Regions from separate parts of the Paenarthrobacter sp. NPDC089322 genome, predicted to be linked through region 2. Evidence: riboswitches for the same ligand, from Rfam matches in the RefSeq annotation. Region 2 holds a riboswitch; each other region holds the start of a gene.

Region 1 (3,268 bases), on a different contig from region 2:
GGGATGAATCCCGTACGGGGATGGAAGGGGCAGCGCTGTGAAGGAACTCGTTCTGGTGGTTACCGCCGTCATCCTGAGCCTGGCTGCCGCCGGTGCCATCATCCGCATAGCGATCGGGCCGTCGTTGCTGGACCGTGTACTTGCTTCCGACGTCCTGCTGGCGATCGTGGGGGCAGCCCTGGCGATCGACATGGCCCTGAATCGACACCTCAACAACCTCATGCTGCTCGTGGCCCTGGCCGTCATCGGCTTCATCGGTTCGGTGACAGTGGCCCGCTTTGTTGCCGAAAGGAGGGAACAGAGCAATGAGTCCTGAAACCACCGGTGTGGACGCCGTCATCGATGCAGTAACCGCTGTCTTCCTGGTGGTCGGCGCCCTGATGTCCCTCGGCGCAGCCATCGGATTGCTGCGCTTCCCGGACCTCATGAGCCGCATGCACGCAGCCACCAAGCCGCAGGTCCTCGGGCTGTTCCTGATGCTCGCCGCCATAGGTCTCCAGATGCGCACCTGGTGGGTATGGCCGGTGTTGCTGGTGGCGTGGATCTTCCAGCTGCTGACGGCGCCCGTGTCCGCGCATATGGTGGGCCGTTCCGCCTACCGGACCAAGCACGGACACCGCGAGCTCCTCACCAAGGACGAGCTGGAAGCCGTAGTCCAGCGGGCAGCAGGCGAACAGCCGGGGAACAACACGCTCGACGGCGGCCGCTGACTTTTGCGGTTCGGCCCTCTGAGTGGTCGGTTCCGCACGGTGGGGCCGCGCTCCGGCGGGGTCGGTGCGGTGCGGCGGGTCGTTGCAGTCCGGCGGGGCGGCGGTCAGACGATGTCGTGCGTCTTCGCGAAGCGGGCGATGGCCCGCTGTGTGCTTCGACTTGAGAGGACCTGGATCAGCGTGCTGACGAAAGCCGAGATCAGCGCGAACGTCAATGCCGAGCGCAGGCTTGTCTCCAGGTCGTCGTGACCCTTGGGCGGTTTGTTGCCGGTGACTTTTTCCCAACCGATGTTGACCAATTTGGTGCCGACAAATCCGGCTCCCAGGCTCACGCCGGCACCTAGCAGCTTCAAGAGGAAGTTCATGCCACCAGCCTAGCCTCACATCCCCTCAGCTTGGCGTTGTTGGAGGGTGGCGTCAGTTGCGGTTTCCCCGCTCTTTGAGGAACGCCGCCAGAGAACCCCGGGGTGCCAGGACGGGGACAACGTCGTGGTCAGCCGACCATACGGCACTCACAGTAGGAAACTCAGCGATTTCTTTGAGCAGGTAGTACGTGGGCGGCATCAGTTGCAGCTTTCCTTCTGCCTCTGCGGCGAGGATGTCTTGCACGGGCATCCATAGGGACTGCCAGGCTTCAGTTGTCTGATGCTGTGGCTCGGCACCAGGAGAAGGCCTGGCAACATAGAAGTAGGTGTCAAAGCGCTTGGGCATGTCCACGGGTGTGATCCAGTTGGCCCAGGGGCGAAGCTCAGCAGCGTCAAGGTTGAGTCCGGCCTCCTCGGAAACCTCCCTCAAGGCCGCTTTCAATACCGTGCCTGCCTGGACATGCAACCGGTCTGGTTCCACAGCAATGGACGTGAGGTGCCAAGCCGCGCCGTGTTGCTCGAGCAGGCCACCGGGGAAGTCCCAGCCTTCACTGTCTGCGGCATCCACTCGTCCTCCGGGGAAGACCACCATGCCGGCGGCGAAGTCCATGGTGGACACCCGGTGCTGGACGAACGCTTCAAGTCCACGCGGTGCATCGCGGAGCAGGATCACACTAGCTGCGAGTCGGGGCTCGGCTACTGGAACGTCGGAACCGGAAGTCATGGAGACATTCTCGCAGGTGTGTTGTGGGGCCTGGTGTGCGTGCCACAACGCGGGCGAGGCGCGCGGAGTTGGCCTCGCAACGGGAATATGACCGATCCCATGACTCCGAAAAGCCCTCCGGGTGTAAACTGAACCACGCCCATAAGGGCGGATTGATAACGACAGGGGAGCGCCGCCGTCGAATCCTGCAGGCATGCAGGTGACGCGAGGGCGCTGAGAGTGCGGACAGCCGCAGACCCTCGAACCTGATCCGGTTAGTACCGGCGCAAGGGAGTCGAGCTTCTCAGAGTGTCCGGAACCGGGTGGCGCATGCCGGCCGGGATTTCCGGGGAGCACTTTCCCCTCCTGTAACCTCAGGAGGCAGAAATGACCACGGCAAGCGTGAAGAAGACCAGTTACACCTGGCGTGTTGTAGACATCGTGGTGGCAGCTTTGATTGCCATCGCAGGCGGCGTGATCTTCTGGGCATGGTCCCAGGGCGCCGCGATCGTATCCATTCCCATGAACGCGGCCTACCCGCCCCTGACCGGTTTGATCGCCGGTGGTTGGATGATCCCCGCGGTCCTGGGGATGCTCATTATCCGCAAGCCGGGAGCGGCGTTGTTCTGCGAGACCGTGGCCGCTACCGGTGAACTCATCATGGGTTCCCAGTACGGCACAACGGTCCTGATCTCGGGCCTTCTCCAGGGCTTGGGCGCTGAACTCGTTTTCGCCGCCTTCCGCTACAAGAAGTTCAACCTCTCCACTGCCCTGCTCGCGGGAGCCGGCGCGGGTCTCTTCTGCGGCCTCAACGATTCCTTCATGCCGTGGGGCTGGAACATCGCCTACGAAGCCGTGGACAAGCTGGCTTACATCGCGTTCACCACGATCTCCGGAGCCATCATCGCCGGCGCGTTGTCCTGGGTGGCCACGCGTGGCCTCGCCAAGACCGGTGTGCTGAGCGCCTTCGCGTCCCGCAAGGCCGCTTCGGAGCCCGTCTTCAACTGATGTCCTCCACGCAAAACGGCGTCCGGCCTGCCGCCATCACCGCCGAAGGGTGGGGATGGCGGCATGCCGGCCGTTCCATGCCGGCGATCCAGGGCCTTGACTTACGGATCGAGCCCGGTGAGCGCGTGCTGCTGCTGGGACCCTCTGGCGCGGGCAAGTCGACGTTGCTTCATGCCCTCGCCGGGGTGCTGGGTGACGAAGAGGACGACTCGGACGAGACGGGCTCGCTCCTGATCGACGGCGCTCCTCCCCGGGAGCAGCGTGGCCGCGCCGGGCTGATGCAGCAGGACCCGGAAACCCAGGTGGTCCTCTCACGCGTGGGGGATGACGTCGCCTTCGGCGCGGAGAACCTGGCCGTGCCCCGGGAGGACATCTGGGCACGTGTCCATGAAGCGCTCGACGACGTCGGGTTGCGTACCGCTTCCGGCCGCGGTTTGGCGTTGGACCACCCGACGGCGGCACTCTCCGGCGGGCAGAAGCAG
Region 2 (3,268 bases):
TGATTCCGCCCCGGTTCGTTCAGGCCGGTTACACCCTGCTGCGTGGTTACCGGCATCCGGAGCTCCGGCAAGTAGACCTTTCCGCCCGACGCCAGGAATTCCTCACTCTTTTCACGCATGCCGTTGTACATTCCGGCGATCGCGGCCTGTGCTTCGGCTGAGCCGTACTCGTCCCGGATGTCCTGGCTAATGCGCATGGAGCAGAATTTGGGTCCGCACATGGAGCAGAAGTGCGCGGTCTTTGCCGGTTCGGCGGGCAGGGTTTCGTCGTGGAAGGCTTCCGCGGTCACCGGGTCAAGGGAGAGCGCGAACTGGTCACGCCATCGGAATTCGAACCTGGCTTTGGAGAGTGCGTCGTCGCGTTCGTGCGCCCCCGGGTGGCCCTTGGCGAGGTCGGCTGCGTGCGCCGCGATCTTGTAGGTGATCACGCCTGTTTTTACGTCGTCCTTGTTCGGCAGGCCAAGGTGTTCTTTCGGTGTCACGTAACAGAGCATGGCGGTGCCGTAGCGTGCGATTTCCGTGGCGCCAATGGCCGAGGTGATGTGGTCGTAGCCGGGAGCAACGTCCGTGACCAACGGGCCCAGGGTGTAGAAGGGGGCACCCTTGCAGAGTTCCTGTTGACGCTCCACGTTTTCGCGGACGAGGTGGAACGGAATGTGCCCCGGCCCTTCAACCATGACCTGCACGTCGAACTCCCATGCCCGCTGCGTCAGCTCGGCGAGCGTGTCCAGCTCCGCGAACTGGGCGGCATCGTTGGCATCGGCCGTGGCGCCCGGACGCAGGCCGTCTCCGAGTGAGAAGGCGACATCGTACTTCGCGAAGATCTCGCAGAGTTCGTCAAAATGCGTGTAGAGGAAGTTTTCCTCGTGATGGGCAAGGCACCATCCCGCCATGATCGAACCGCCCCGGGAGACGATCCCTGTCACACGGTTGGCGGTCAGCGGCACGTACCTGAGCAGGACACCGGCGTGGATGGTCATATAGTCCACGCCTTGTTCACATTGCTCGATCACGGTGTCCCGGAAGATCTCCCAGGTCAGCTTGTTGGCCTCACCATTGACCTTCTCCAATGCCTGGTAGATAGGCACCGTGCCGATCGGGACGGGGGAGTTGCGGATGATCCACTCCCGCGTGGTGTGGATGTCGTCGCCGGTGGAGAGGTCCATGACGGTGTCAGCACCCCACTGCGTTGCCCACTGCAGCTTGTCCACTTCCTCGGCGATGGAGCTTGTGACGGCCGAGTTCCCGATGTTGGCGTTGATCTTCACCAGGAATGCCTTGCCGATGATCATCGGTTCGGATTCGGGGTGGTTGATGTTGCTGGGGATGATTGCACGTCCGGCGGCCACCTCGCTTCGGACCAGTTCCACGTCGCAGTTTTCCCGAAGGGCCACGAACTGCATCTCGGGGGTCACAATGCCCTTCTTCGCGTAGTGCATCTGCGTGACGGTCCTGCCTTCGACGGCGCGGCGGGGCACCGGCTGCGTGCCCTTCCACTCCGCAGAGGCTGCTCCCCGGCGGACGGCGGACTTACCGTCGTCGAGCAGGTTCCGTTCCCTGCCCGAATAGGCCTCTGTGTCCCCGCGGGCTTCAATCCAGGCCGCGCGGAACGGTTCGAGGCCCATGACCGGGTCGCTGCCCGGCCCCGCTGTTCTGTAGACCTGCAACGGCGCGTTGGCTTGGCCGTTGGGCGAGGGCTCCAGCGCGATTTCCGTGACGGGGACGCGTATGCCCGTCTCGCGGTCCTCCACGTACGCCAGCGAATGCGATTTCAAGGATTGGGTAACAGCCTGGTACCCGGAAGGGTTTGCCGTGTTTTGGGCAGGGCTGTGCTGTGTTTCTGTGGTGCTCAAGGATACTCACTTCCTTCGCCGGCATTACCCGGACAGGTTCAACGGTCGCAGACTGCATCAGTCCGATCTCAGCCCCTGCAGGGGCCCCCGTGTGGTCGTAGACGAAGCTACCACAGCTGCCCGCGGGCTCCCAGTCATACAGGCGCGGCGGGGTCCCGGCGCTAGGATTTTTTCCGTGGCAAACATCATCGAGTTCAGCGGGCCCGTGCTCGTGTCGGCGGACCGGGAGCTGCGTGGCCTATGGTCCGTCGACGGAACCCTGACCTTTGAGCGACCAACAGCCACCCCGGACACCGTGGTGGATGGCTGGGTCCTTCCCGGCTTTGTTGATGCCCATTGCCATGTGGGACTCGGTGTAGGCGGGGCAGTGGACGAGCAGACGGCTCTCGCCCAGGCCCGGGCCGACCTCCAAGCCGGGACATTGCTGATCAGGGATGCGGGGTCGCCCAGCGACACGCGCTGGATCCAGCAGCGTTCCGACTTGCCCCGGCTCATTCGCTCGGGTCGCCATATTGCCCGGAGCAAGCGCTACCTCCGCGGCCTTGGCCATGAGATTGGCCCGGAGGAGCTCGTGGAGACCGTCCGGAAGGAAGCCCGCGACGGCGACGGCTGGGTCAAGCTCGTCGGCGACTGGATCGACCGCGATGCCGGTGACCTTGCGCCCTCCTTTCCGAAGAACCTCGTCAAGGATGCAGTCTCCGCCGCCCACGACGAAGGCGCCCGCGTTACGGCCCACTGCTTCGCCGAGGACACGATCGACGACATGCTCGACGCCGGAATCGATTGCATCGAGCACGCCACAGGCCTCTTGCCACGGCACATTCCCCGGCTCGTGGAGGAATCGGTGCCGATCGTTCCCACGCTCATCAACATCGCGACTTTCCCGGACATCGCTGCCCAGGCCCAACCGAAGTTCCCTGGCTACGCCTCCCACATGCTGCGCTTATGGGAGCGCCGGCGTGAGCGGGTTGTGGAGGCTTTCGAAGCCGGTGTCACCATCTACGCAGGGACGGATGCGGGGAGCGTCATTGCGCATGGCAGGATCGCTGATGAGCTCAAGGAACTGCACGACGCCGGCCTGCCGCCGGGCGCTGTCCTGGACGCTGCTGCGTGGCGGGCCCGCGCCTGGCTGGGAGCCGACGGCATCAGCGAGGGTGCGAGTGCCGACGTCGTGGTTTGCTCAGAGGATCCCCGACTGGAACTGGAGACCGTGGGCAGGCTCAAGCATGTGGTCCTGAGAGGGAACATCATCCGCTAGGAATAAATTGAAGCTTCAAGTAATTTAATGGTGTAGCAGCGCTGATAAGCGGCCACTTCATTGAGGGAGCACCACCATGACCACCCAACGCAACCAAGACCTCCTTCCTGCCGAACTCACCATGGGCACCGTCATGCTCAAGGTGGGGGACATGAAG
Region 3 (3,268 bases), on a different contig from region 2:
CCAGGTCCGCAGCTGCGGAGGTGACCTTGTCGCCGTCAACCAGGAGCAAGGCGGGCAGCTCAAGCGTGCTGCCGGCTCCACCGGGGACGCGGTTCAGCGTTACGTAGTCTCCAACGGAAACTTTTTCTTGGCGGCCGCCTGCGCGGACAATCGCGTACACCACTTGGGTACTCACTTCTCTCGACGTTTCTTACTAAATTTGCGTGCGGAACCTTGAACCGGAATTCGGGCCTGATTCGCGCTGTGCCTCAACGCCGTGGACTTCGGATCGAAGCCCGCGAGTCATCCCATGAACAATTCCAAGGGGCATAACCCAAGTGTTGGCGTAAGCACCGAAGATCAAGATTACGCTAGTTTGACCTTCAGCTGCAAATGAGGCCGGGCCTGGAGGCCGCCAAGTGACGTTTGTCACCAGCTTGAAAGGGGCTCGCCCGGCACCGTGCCCCTACAGCTTACAGCGCCCGGACCCGCATGACGGGATCTGCGAAACGACGCGCGGCAACGGACAACGGAACGGGCAATGCTTCCTTCGAGCCTGAACCTCAGGCGTACAACCTGGGTGCGTCAAAGAAGGCTGTTTCGTAACGGCAGGATTGCGCGAAGGCCTCCACCATCGCAGCGCGCTCGGCGCCGGAAGCCATGCGTGCAGCGACGTCCGTGAAGTCGATGGCTTTCCTGGTTGCCGCGGCAAAGTCCTCGTCGGCGTAGGTCTTGAGCCACTCGGCATACGGGTGGTCGCTGGACGCGCCGGCAGCCACATAGGCTGCGTGGAGTTCCTGGCCTACCTCTGCGTACAACCAGTAGCACGGCAGGATCGCTGCCAGCAGTACCGCGTAACTGCCCGCGGCCGACGATGCCACGAGATGATCAACATACGACTTGGTGACCGGTCCTGTCCGGGTGGAAGCCTGGCGGGTACTCAGCCAGTTCCTGTGCAGTTCCGACTCCACTTCCAGGCATTGCTGTGACGACCGTGCCCAGAACAACTGCTCTTCCTCCGTCGGGGCAAGTGCTGCAGCCCTCGCCAGGACCCTCGAATAGCCGTTGAGGTAGATGGCGTCCTGGGCAAGATAGTAGTTGAACCCGCTTTCCGGAAGAGCGCCCGACTGCAGTCCTTGAATAAAGGGCAGGCCGTAGATGGCCTCCAGTTCCGGCGTCGCTTCCTGCCACAGCCGCGCCGCGAAGTCGCCGGGCCGCAAGGTGTCGGTGAGGTGGTGGAAGTGATTGATCGGTCCGCTGCCGCTGCCGACTTCCAGCCGGTCCGCCGTCGTGAGGGCCTGCAGCAGCCATGGCTTCACCTCGCGCAAGGAAGCTTCCCAGTCACCTGTCCGGGCTTGGACCGTAGCCAGCGCGGAAGAGAGCGAGCAACCGGTACCGTGGCTGTTGACCGTCGCCACGCGGGGACCGGCCACCTCTATCACGTCCTGCCGCAAGAGTCCGCTTGTATTGATCAAGGCATCAGGGCATTCGCCGCCTGCAAGATGTCCTCCCTTCACCAAAACCGTGGTGCCGCATTCAGCTGCGAGCCGTTTCCCCTGGTCGAGCGCCGAGGCCCAGTCTCCGGCCTCGGACTCCCCGAGCAGCATGGCCAATTCGGGAAGGTTGGGAGTGATCAGGTCAGCCAACGGCAGGAGCGTCCGCAATGCGGCCTCGGCAGATTCCCGCAGGAGGCGGTCGCCGCTGGTGGCCACCATCACCGGGTCAACAACCACGACGGCGGGACGTACCTCTTCGAGCCAGGTGCGGACTTCGTGGACAACAGCCGCGTCACCCAGCATCCCGATCTTGACGGCATCGATGGCGACGTCGCTGCTGATGGCAAGCAATTGCTGACGAAGGAACTCCACGGGTGGCACGTGCACCGCGGTGACACCCAGGGTGTTCTGCGCCGTGAGCGCCGTGATCGCCGCCATGCCATAGCCGCCATGGGCAGCGATGCTCTTGAGATCCGCCTGGATGCCGGCGCCGCCCGAGGGATCAGAGCCGGCAATGCTGAGCACCCGGGGATGGGGCCGGCCCACGGCAGCCAGGGGGTAGACAGGAGAAAACGACGATGAAGTCATCAGGACATCCCTTCGCCGGTGCTAACCGGACAGGTTCAACGGGTCTGGATCTCAGCCCGGCCCTTCGCCCGGCACCCCGTGTCAACCTCCAAGCCTAGCCGGGAAGCAATGGCGCCCTGCAACCCATACACCGTTCGGGTCCGGATGTGACCGGCGGCAAATCGGCCGGAGCCGCCTCCCGGCTTGTCCGCACGGCAAAAGGCCCCGCGTTCGCCGCAGTGAGCGGTGAACGCGGGGCCCTTCTGTTCTGGCTCCCATGCCACACGTGCGCTTCTTAGCCACGTGCTTAATTTCCGGGCTAGAGTTCGGAAGCGGGTACTCCGACCCCGAGGATGATGGGCTCTTCCGCCACAGTCTTCTTGACGGGTTCCCCGGGGGCCTTGGCCTCGTGCGATGACCCACCCGCCGCGGAGGCTGCTACCTCGTGGTGCTCAACGCTCGTCTCGTTGGCGGCGCCCTGTGCCCTGCTCGCGCTTCGGTTCCTGCGTCCGCGGCGCCCCCGGGACGGCGATGCGGCCTCGGACCCGGCAGGACGAGAAGCCTCTTCCTCCGGGGCGGGTGCGCCGAGGTGCGAGAATGCTTCGGCCAGAAGATCCAGGCTCATGGCCGGCTTGCTCGCTGCGGGCTCTTCGTGGTGCTCAACGAACGGCAGGGCAACCTCTTCCCCGCCAAAGCGAAGGACGGGAGTGGTCCGCCCTTGCCGGGTGGCGCCTGCCTCATGGGAGTCAGGAGTGTCCGCTCCGCCCGCCTCGGACGATGATTTAGCACTGCCTGTGGTTGCACCAGCGGCATCGGCGTGCTGCTGGCCGGCCGCAGCGCGTGCTTGCTCCTCCGCGCGATGAATCTCGTCGTCGTGCAGGTGGGCCGCATGCGCCGCAGCGGCGATGGTTGCCAAAGCGGCCCTGGTTGCTTCGGCTTTGGCCTGGCGAACCGGGTCAACGGCCTCAACGCTTGCCGTAGGTGCCGGCGGAGCGGAAGAGGTGTGGACCGGCGTCGAAGACTCTGCGGGGCCCTGTCCGCCACCCTTGCCGCGGCGACGCTTGCGTTCCGTCCGGCCTGCGGGTTGTTGAGGTTCCGCATGCGGACGGTGGTGCTCGGCGGCCACGGTGTTTGCGCGGCGGTGTTCCACGGGTTCGTCATGGGTTACGACGCCACGGCCGGCACAGTGCTCGCACTGCTCCCCGAACACCTCAAGCAGGCCGGTG

What was found. Region 2 has a riboswitch for thiamine pyrophosphate ahead of thiC (phosphomethylpyrimidine synthase ThiC). Riboswitches for the same ligand answer to the same signal wherever they lie in the genome.
Region 1: another riboswitch for thiamine pyrophosphate. It lies ahead of AB0N65_RS14220 (ECF transporter S component); the one in region 2 lies ahead of thiC (phosphomethylpyrimidine synthase ThiC).
Region 3: another riboswitch for thiamine pyrophosphate. It lies ahead of thiD (bifunctional hydroxymethylpyrimidine kinase/phosphomethylpyrimidine kinase); the one in region 2 lies ahead of thiC (phosphomethylpyrimidine synthase ThiC).

What each region holds. Positions count from the first base shown of each region.
Region 1 is NZ_JBFBGW010000014.1:47,260-50,527, reverse strand. It holds gene AB0N65_RS14245 (Na+/H+ antiporter subunit E) at 1-41, shown strand, start outside; gene AB0N65_RS14240 (monovalent cation/H+ antiporter complex subunit F) at 38-316, shown strand; gene mnhG (monovalent cation/H(+) antiporter subunit G) at 306-710, shown strand; gene AB0N65_RS14230 (DUF4235 domain-containing protein) at 815-1,075, opposite strand; gene AB0N65_RS14225 (NUDIX domain-containing protein) at 1,128-1,799, opposite strand; TPP riboswitch at 1,953-2,089, shown strand; gene AB0N65_RS14220 (ECF transporter S component) at 2,166-2,786, shown strand; gene AB0N65_RS14215 (ABC transporter ATP-binding protein) at 2,786-3,268, shown strand, end outside.
Region 2 is NZ_JBFBGW010000003.1:348,732-351,999, forward strand. It holds gene thiC (phosphomethylpyrimidine synthase ThiC) at 1-1,853, opposite strand, end outside; TPP riboswitch at 1,847-1,954, opposite strand; gene AB0N65_RS05570 (amidohydrolase family protein) at 2,029-3,111, shown strand; gene AB0N65_RS05575 (VOC family protein) at 3,188-3,268, shown strand, end outside.
Region 3 is NZ_JBFBGW010000002.1:353,469-356,736, forward strand. It holds gene rplU (50S ribosomal protein L21) at 1-163, opposite strand, end outside; gene thiD (bifunctional hydroxymethylpyrimidine kinase/phosphomethylpyrimidine kinase) at 543-2,063, opposite strand; TPP riboswitch at 2,054-2,152, opposite strand; gene AB0N65_RS03710 (Rne/Rng family ribonuclease) at 2,362-3,268, opposite strand, start outside.